Regions from separate parts of the Streptomyces sp. NPDC004609 genome, predicted to be linked through region 2. Evidence: riboswitches for the same ligand, from Rfam matches in the RefSeq annotation. Region 2 holds a riboswitch; each other region holds the start of a gene.
What was found. Region 2 has a riboswitch for cyclic di-AMP ahead of ACFYT4_RS13050 (C40 family peptidase). Riboswitches for the same ligand answer to the same signal wherever they lie in the genome.

Region 1 (2,163 bases), on a different contig from region 2:
TGCCGTCGGCGCCGCTCGCCGACTGTGGCGTGTTCTCGACGATACGACATCGATTCCTCGGGAAATCACCTTGTCCTTTCCCGGTGAGGCCGTCGCCGGGTGGCTCGCCTTCTGATGATTTATGTGTGATTTTGCTCTATTTTGTTGGCTGCCGTGCCCATGGGGAGCTGTATGAGGTCGGGGTGACGGGGTGGGCGGGCCTGCCGGAGGTGATGGGGAGGTGGTCACGGGCCCGTCCGAGCCGGCACTCCGGCGGGTGTCGCGGTGGCCGCCGGATGACCGTGCCGTCGTCGGCCGGTCAGAGGGCGGGTCGCGGCGGGGTCCGGGGCGTGTGGGTCCGGAGTGGCGGTGGACGCCCTCTCCCGAGCCCGGAGGTCTTCCCGGAATGCCCGTGGCCGGCTCATGTCCGAAGTGCCCGTACCGCCATGGGAGTTCGGATCACAGGCCGGACCGGGAGCTCCGGAAGCGGGTGAAAGGCCCCCCCGATCGGCTTCTCCGCCGGATGCGACATTGCCTTCATGTGCTTTTACGTATACGCCGGATGGCTCGGTGCCGGAAGCGTTCGCGGCGATCGCATGCGACGCCTCGACCGGAACCCGGGTCGCGACCGTCGGCGCGGTCGGAACTTCTGCGGGCGCGTTCCCCGGGCAGGGGTGGGTCATATTGTCTCGGTGAACGGCAAATGACTCGACGTCGACGATATCGCCCGAAAAGTGATGGGAAGTTGAACTGCCCGGTGCGGTATGCGTGACCTATAGGGCCTTCTGGTCTTTCTGTCCTAATTGAACCCTTAGGTATAACGTGCCCTGTCTCTAGGGGAGATGGTTCCCGCTCGTGAGCAGGATCATATTCGTGACGGTGTGTGGCCGTGCCGGAAAGAGGAATTCGGCCGCCCACCGGGAGTTGGCGGAGCCGGGTCGACGGAGGGTGACCGGGTATTCGTCGCCGGAAAGATCCGGGTCACCGATCGGGAAAAGGTCGGCTTGTTCCCCTCGGCGCGACCGGTCTACGGTCACGGCAGTTCGGACGGAACGCCTAGTCCTGCCGCCGTCCGGAATTCCCACCCACCCACGCGTGGCAGGAGCGGGGGACCCAGGTAGTACGCCGATTCCGGAGTTCCGGACGGCTTGGGGTGAAGTCGCGCTGCCGCGCGGCCGGGCATCTCCAGCCCTAACCCGACAGCTCACCTCGCAGGCGCCGGAGAGGAATGCGTCATGCCCAAAAAGGGTAAGCACCGCCGTATTACGTCCAGCCCCCTCACCCGTGGCTTCGTCGCCGCGGGTACGGGTGGCGCGGCCATCGCCCTTCCGCTGATGGGCGCGAGCGGCGCCCACGCGGCGGAGCAGTCGGCTCCCGTCACGGCCGCCTCGGCGGCCGTCCCCGCCCAGGCGGCCGCCGTCCCGGCGGCCCAGCAGCCCGCCGCCCCGGTGACCTACCGCGTCGTGGCGGGCGACTATCTGTCCAAGATCGCCGCGGACCACCACCTCAGCGGCGGCTGGCAGAAGCTCTACGCCGACAACCGCGAAGCCGTCGGCGACAACCCCTCGCTGATCCACCCCGGCCTGGAGCTGACGCTCGGCGCCAAGGCCAAGGCCAAGGGCGACGCCCCGGCCAAGGCCGAGACCCGCTCGGAGCCCCGCGCCTCGCGGGACGACGCCCGTGAGAGCGCCCCCGCCCCGGCCGCGCGGACGGAGGCCGCCCCCGACACCTCCGCGTCGGCGGGCTCGGTCGAGGCCACCGGCGACGACGCCGCGCAGAGTGCCCCCGAGCAGAGCGCTCCGCAGGCCGGCGGCGGCTACACCGCCCCGGTCGCGTCCGCCAACATCAGCACCCCGTACCGCGCTTCGGGCTCCATGTGGTCCAGCGGCTACCACACCGGTGTCGACTTCACGGCCTCCACCGGCACCAGCATCCGGTCCGTCGGCCCCGGCACCGTCGTCTCCGCCGGCTGGAGCGGCTCGTACGGCAACGAGGTCGTCATCAAGCACACCGACGGCACCTACTCCCAGTACGCCCACCTCTCCTCGCTCTCCGTCTCCTCGGGCCAGAGCGTGAGCGGCGGACAGCAGATCGGGCTCGCCGGCTCCACCGGCAACTCCACCGGTCCGCACCTGCACTTCGAGGTGCGCACCGGCCCCGGCTACGGCTCGGACATCGACCCGG
Region 2 (2,163 bases):
GCACCCTCGATCCGTACGCGAAGCTGCTCGACGAGCGGATCGTCTTCCTCGGAACCGAAGTCGACGACACCGCCGCCAACGATGTGATCGCGCAGTTCCTCCATCTCGAACACGCGGCGCCGGACCGGGACATCTCGCTGTACATCAACTCCCCCGGCGGCTCGCTCAGCGCCATGTCCGCGATCTACGACACCATGCAGGTGGTCACCTGCGATGTGGAGACGACCTGCATCGGCCAGGCCGCGTCCACGGCGGCGCTGCTGCTCGCCGCGGGCACACCCGGAAAGCGGTTGGCGCTGCCCGGGGCGCGGATCGTCGTCCGGCAGCCCTCGCTCGACGAGCCGATGCGGGCCATGCCGTCGGATCTGGACATCGCGGCCCGGGAACTGCTGCGGCTGCGCACCCTGCTCACCGGGCTTCTCGCGCACCACACCGGCCGGACGGTGGAGCGGATCGCGGCCGACCTGGAGCGGGACACGTTCTTGGACGCCGAGGCCGCCAAGGAGTACGGACTGGTGGACCACGTCATCGCCACCCGCAAGTCCTCGCTCGCCGCCCGCGCCGCGGGGTGAGGGCGTCGTGCTGCTCCCGGAACTGCCGCCGCTCCCCGCGTTGACCCGCGCCGAGAGCGAGTTCGTCGACAGCTATCTCGAAGTCGTCGACATGGTGGGCCGGATCAATCCGGCCCGATCCACCCACACCTATGGCGCGCTCCGCGCCGCGCAGGCACTCGTCGGCCGTGCGGTCGCACTGCGGGACGCGCTGGCGCTGATGCACGCGCGGGGCGAGAGCGACGTCCACGCGGCGACGCTCGTCGAGGCGTTGAGGGTTCTCGACGGCGAAAAGAGGGCATTCCGGACCGCTCTTCCACCGGATCCCGATCGCTGAAGAACTCACGGACAGCCGTCAACCGCCAGTGGAGTACCAGTAGAGGTCCCCCAATTGATGTAGTCGCTTCCCGGCTAGCGACTACGGTCGAGTTGCGCATCCCCACCGGCAAGCAAACGGAACGCCTTATTCCTTTGCTGGTACGGGCCTCTTCGGCCGTCGAGTTCCGATGCCTGTAGACGGCACGTCCACCCGAACAGCCCATTCGTGTTGAAACTCACATATCGCCGTTTTGGCTCGGAAATCCACCTGCCCGTAGGTCAAGATCCCTGGGACGACAAGCCCCCGTCACCTCGGCGGGGCGGTCCGGACGGACGCCGAGTCCTGCCGCTGTTCCGGATGACTGGTCGACAGGAGTGCTTCGGCAGGAGTGGAGGACCCGAGTATTACGGGACAGCCGGATCCGTCCGGATCTGTTCCTCGGGGTGAAGCCGCGCCAGCGGCCGGGCACCTTCGTCCGCCCGAACCCGACAGGTCATCCTTCACAGGCGGCTGACGAAGGGTTGCGCATGAGTGCGCAGATGAACGTCCCGTTTCTGATCAGCCGGGCGGGCGCCGTATCGGCCCTGACCCTCGCCGCGCTCGGCGGCTCCCTGCTCGTGCCGGGCGGCACGTCCGAGGCACAAGCGGCCACGGCACACGCGGGGAAGGCGCTTCAGATCGCGGCCTCGAAGAAGGGGGCCCCGTACAAGTACGGCGCCACGGGCCCCTCACGCTTCGACTGCTCGGGGCTCACGCTCTACTCGTACAAGAAGGCGGGCAAGAAGCTGCCGCGGACCGCCCAGCAGCAGTACAACTCGACCCGCAAGGTCTCGGCGTCCAGCCGGCAGGTGGGGGACCTGGTCTTCTTCCACTCGGGCAAGAGGGTCTACCACGTGGGCATCTACGCCGGAAAGGGAAAGATCTGGCACTCCCCCAAGACGGGGTCGTGGGTGAAGCTGGACAAGATCTGGAGCAAGAGCGTCTGGTACGGACGGGTGCGCTGACCGCCTGCCGTCAGAGCCGTACGCCGGTCGCCGGGAGTTCCCCGGTGGCCGGCGTACCGGCGTGAACGCGCCGAATTCCGGGGGCTCCCGGGGACGTACGAGCACCTGCTCGGCTCCCCTCCGCCCCGGGGCCGACGGCCTCCCGGGGACCTGCGGAGAGCCTGCGCGCCCCGCCCGGGCCCCGGCGCCCGGCCCCACCCGCGGGGCGAACGCCGTCAGCCGGCCTCCGAACCGCCGCGGCCGGATGGGACGGTGATCAGTTCCGTACCGCCGCGGTCCACGGCAGGGC
Region 3 (2,163 bases), on a different contig from region 2:
ACGAGCACGGCACACGCACACGGACCCGAGGACGGAGGCGGGGTGGTAAGGGCCCGCCCGGTCGGAACCCGCCCCCGGAACCGGAGGAAGGGAATCCCTCGCAGGATCAGATGGCGAGGCCCTTGCTCCGCAGCCAGGACGCCGGGTCGATCGTGCTTCCGCCGGGGGTCTTGACCTCAAGGTGCAGATGGGCGCCGGTCACATTGCCGGTCGCTCCGACGCGGCCAATCGTTTCTCCCCCGCCGACCTTCTGGCCCGCGCTCGCGTTGATCGACGACAGGTGCGCGTACAGCACCTCCGTACCGTCGTTCAGCTCCAGCACGATGCGGTAGCCGTACGAGCCCGCCCAGCCCGCAGCCTTGACGGTGCCTCCGGTCACGGCTTTGACGGGGGTGCCCGACGGGGCGGCGAAGTCGAGGCCGGTGTGCTGGCCCGAGGACCAGAGCGAGCCCGACTGGCCGAAGGTGGAGGTGATCGTGTACGAGGAGGTGGGCAGCGAGAAGCTCTTCGCGAGCTTGGCGCGGCGTGCGGCCTCGGCCTTGGCCTCCGCCTTGGCCTTCGCTTCCGCCTCGGCCCTCTTCTTCGCGGCCTTCGCCTTCGCTCTGGCCTCCGCCTCGGCCTTCTTCGCCTCGGCGGCGGCCTTCTCGGCCGCTGCCTTCTCCGCGGCGGCCCTCTTCTCGGCGTCCGCCTGGGACTGCTGCTGCTCGGCCTGCTGAAGGATGCGGGAGCGCAGGGCCTCACCGGCGCCCTGGGCCCGGTCGCCGGTTTCGGCACCGTCGGCCGTCTCGGCCTCGCTGCCGCCGATGGTGCCCATCGCGGCGAGCGCGGTGCCGCCGTCGCCGGAGTCCTCGGACGGCTTCAGGCCGTCGGGAAGGTTCTCCGCGATGCCGTCGGGGAGGGTGATGGCGACCGCGGGCTTGTTCTGCGCGGTGGCGATACCGCCCGCGCCGACCGCCGCGATCACACCGACGCCGAGCACCGTGGAACTGCGGGCGAGTCCGCCCCGCTGCTTCATCACACGGTGCCGGCCGCGCACCGGACGGACGGTGTCCTCGGTGGGGTTCCACTCTCCGAAGGACCGTTCGGCCCCTTCTGGGCTGAAGACGCCGGACCTGGCAGGTGCCTCCGGGGCAGGACTGTTGGACGCCACTGAGGCGTACTCCTTTCCTTCCTTCTCGCCTACCGGGTTAGCTGACGGGTTCGGAGCAGGAAGGTCTCCTACGAGTTCCTCCGCAGGGTGCGAAGGCGCCCGATTCACCCCAAAAGGTGGTTCCCCGGTTCCCTTGCGGGATTCGGCGCACGCACGCGGTGCCGCCCTGACGACGGCTGGGACAACCGCGTTGCGTTATCGAACGTTAATAGACACGGGGACCGGATTCCAAGCTGTTCCGGTTGATCGTTCGGGACCGCGCGCCGGACCAACCAGGACACAAGCGACCGGAGTCGGGCGACTCGATGGCCGCTCGGCCGACATCACACCGCTGAGGGTTCGTCACATTCCGAAGGGGCGGCCGTACTTCACTACCCACCGTGCGGGGGCCGGGATGAGAGCAGTCTCATGAAGGTGTTGCCCGCCTCTCATCACGGCGGACCGTCCGGCGCTCCCGGCTGTGGGACAACCGACATCGTTCTCCGGCGTGTCGGCCGACGTTCACCCGCCCGGGTGACCGCCAACAGTGCCATGTCGTCCGTGGCGCCGCCGCCCGTATGCCGGCGTACGTCGTCGACCAGGGCGTCCAGCAGCTCCCCCGGACCGGGAAAGATCCGGCCGGTGAGCCGGACAGCGGGGTCGTAGAAGTCCCCTGCCGCGTCCCGGGCCTCGGAGAGCCCGTCCGTGTAGATCAGCAGCGTGGACCCCACCGGAAGGGGATACTCCTCAGCCCGGTCCGGCCACTCCCCCAGTTCGCCCATGCCGAGCGGCAGCGCGTACTCACGCGGCGCGAGCGCGTCCAGCCGGCCGTCGCCGCGCAGCATCAGCGGCTCGGGATGACCGCGGTTGACCAGGCGTACGGCCCCCCGCCCCCGCGGAAACTCCGCGAGTACGGCCGTGGCGAACCCCTCGAAGGTGTCCAGGCTGCCCCGCCGCTTGGCCTCACGGACGAGCGCTCGTTCCAGTCGCTCCGCGACACCCTCCAGCGAACTCTCCTGCTCGGCCGCCTCCCT
Region 4 (2,163 bases), on a different contig from region 2:
GATCGCCGCCACCGACCAGACCGTTCACGTACGGGACTCCAAGGACCTGGCGCGCCCGCACTTCGCCGTCGGGCGGGACGGCTGGTCGGCCTTCGTTCAGTACGTCCGAGACTGACCCCTCGGAACTGGCTCAACCCGTACAACCAACCCCAGCCAACACAGCCGGGCACACGAGCAAGCGCAGGCCCGGCTGTGGGTGAGGAGCGCACGATGAGCAGGAGAGCAGAACTCTCTTGGTTCAAGTCCAGTTACAGCGGTACTCAAGGCGACAACTGCGTTGAGGTCGCCGTCACCGAACAGGTCGTCTGCGTACGGGACTCCAAAGACGTGACAGGCCCCCGCTTCGCCGTTGGTCGGGAGGGCTGGGCCGTGTTCGTGCAGTACACCCGAAGCTGAGCCTCCGAAGTGACCCACTCGTACAACGAGTGAGTCATCACAACTTGGGCCCGCCCGCAAGGTGCGGGCCCGAGCCAGTGGAGAGGAGTGCAATGAGCGACTCAACCGGTCCCGTCTGGTTCAAGTCCGGCTACAGCAGCGCCCAAGGTGACGACTGCATCGAGGTCGCCGTCACCGATCAGGCCGTACACGTTCGTGACTCCAAGGACCTGGAGCTCCCGCATTTCGCCGTCGGCCACCTCGGGTGGGCCCGGTTCGTGAAGTACGCCGCACACCACTGATCCGTACGCAGGCATGCCATCAGCCGGTCCCGGGTAACGGTGGGATCCGCCGGGCCCGGGAGCGGCGGGCGGGGAGGGTGACGCGCGGCGCCTCGGGATGCGGCTGGTCAGGTCCCTCATGGAGGGGCTGGGGACCTGCGCAGTGCGCGCGGCATGCGGGAGTCGCCGGTCAGGGCTCACCTCCGCGAGAGTATGACACCCGTTGGGGCTAATGGGCTAAATGTCCATTATGCCTGCCTTTCTCTCCAATGCCCCTAAATAGCCTTTCCTGTTGCCTCTTTTAGATAACGGCTCGATAAGTGACAAGCGTCACCTGGGAGCCAAAAAGATCAATTCACCCCTGTCTCATTCCATCGCCACAAAACGCGAGTTGGGCATATCCGCCAGATCATGAACATCCGGCACTCGACAGTCGCACCCGGCAAAGGGTTTCGAAAAGGAATCCGCGTCTTGTTCCCCCCGCCCGGTCTCGTCTACGGTCTTGCACTACTCGGGACGGAACGCCTCATCCTGCCGCCGTCCGACAAACGAGGACCAACTCACTCACTCATGGCAGGAGCGGGGGAACCAGGTAAGCCGCCGGTACCGCAAGGGACCGGCTTGGGGTGAATCCGCATCATCCGATGCGGTAGGGCATCTCCAGCCCGAATCCGACAGCTCACCTCGCAGGCGACGGAGAGGAAAACAACATGCCTGCCCAGGTAAAGCAGCACCGGTTCGGAAACCGCTCGTTCACCCGGGGACTCGTCGCGCTCGGGGCCGCAGGCGCCGTGCTGGCGCTCCCGCTGGCCGGTGCGGCCACGGCCCACGCGGCCCCCGCCGCCGCGACGGCGGCCAAGGCCACGACGTACCCCAACAACCTCGACGGCTGGATCAGGGAAGCGCTGTCCGTCATGGCCGCGAACGGAATTCCGGGCAGCTACGAGGGAATTCACCGGAACATCATGCGCGAGTCCTCCGGAAACCCGCTGGCGATCAACAACTGGGACTCCAACGCGGTGGCCGGAACACCCTCCAAGGGCCTTCTCCAGGTGATCGACCCGACCTTCCGGGCCTACCATGTTCCGGGTACTTCGACCAACAGCTACGACCCGGTCGCCAATATCTCCGCCGCCTGCAACTACGCGGCCGACCGGTACGGCTCGATCGACAATGTATTCGGGCCCTACTGACAATCCTTGAACTTCATCACGCGAGAACGCCCCCGTACCCCCGGGGGCGTTCTCGCGTCATGAGGCCGACCCACCCCGCAGGGCCCGAAGGCCGAGCCCTGCCCAAGGACAGTGAGGACCGGAACGAGGAAGTGGACGGGGGCCGGCACTCCGGCCGCACCCCCGGCGCCGAGCGGCCGACGGAACCGGCGCGACCGAGACCGCGAACCGGTCCGGCGGGCGTACACAGGATCGGCCATCTCCCGTTGCCGATCGACGCGTTGACAATGTCAACACGCTTCTCTACCTTGTGGGCCTGAGGTTCTGTCCTGCTT

Region 1: linked by a shared signal. The riboswitch ahead of ACFYT4_RS21045 (LysM peptidoglycan-binding domain-containing M23 family metallopeptidase) and the one ahead of ACFYT4_RS13050 (C40 family peptidase) in region 2 are both predicted to bind cyclic di-AMP.
Region 3: linked by a shared signal. The riboswitch ahead of ACFYT4_RS33615 (M23 family metallopeptidase) and the one ahead of ACFYT4_RS13050 (C40 family peptidase) in region 2 are both predicted to bind cyclic di-AMP.
Region 4: linked by a shared signal. The riboswitch ahead of ACFYT4_RS30280 (transglycosylase SLT domain-containing protein) and the one ahead of ACFYT4_RS13050 (C40 family peptidase) in region 2 are both predicted to bind cyclic di-AMP.

What each region holds. Positions count from the first base shown of each region.
Region 1 covers NZ_JBIALS010000020.1:147,313-149,475, reverse strand. The annotation lists cyclic di-AMP (ydaO/yuaA leader) riboswitch at 1,056-1,210, shown strand; gene ACFYT4_RS21045 (LysM peptidoglycan-binding domain-containing M23 family metallopeptidase) at 1,215-2,163, shown strand, end outside.
Region 2 covers NZ_JBIALS010000010.1:110,433-112,595, reverse strand. The annotation lists gene ACFYT4_RS13060 (ATP-dependent Clp protease proteolytic subunit) at 1-572, shown strand, start outside; gene ACFYT4_RS13055 (hypothetical protein) at 580-888, shown strand; cyclic di-AMP (ydaO/yuaA leader) riboswitch at 1,199-1,394, shown strand; gene ACFYT4_RS13050 (C40 family peptidase) at 1,398-1,874, shown strand; gene ACFYT4_RS13045 (ATP-binding protein) at 2,131-2,163, opposite strand, start outside.
Region 3 covers NZ_JBIALS010000054.1:13,655-15,817, reverse strand. The annotation lists gene ACFYT4_RS33615 (M23 family metallopeptidase) at 107-1,150, opposite strand; cyclic di-AMP (ydaO/yuaA leader) riboswitch at 1,162-1,308, opposite strand; gene ACFYT4_RS33610 (PP2C family protein-serine/threonine phosphatase) at 1,582-2,163, opposite strand, start outside.
Region 4 covers NZ_JBIALS010000040.1:43,134-45,296, forward strand. The annotation lists gene ACFYT4_RS30265 (DUF397 domain-containing protein) at 1-115, shown strand, start outside; gene ACFYT4_RS30270 (DUF397 domain-containing protein) at 211-396, shown strand; gene ACFYT4_RS30275 (DUF397 domain-containing protein) at 489-677, shown strand; cyclic di-AMP (ydaO/yuaA leader) riboswitch at 1,208-1,364, shown strand; gene ACFYT4_RS30280 (transglycosylase SLT domain-containing protein) at 1,367-1,849, shown strand.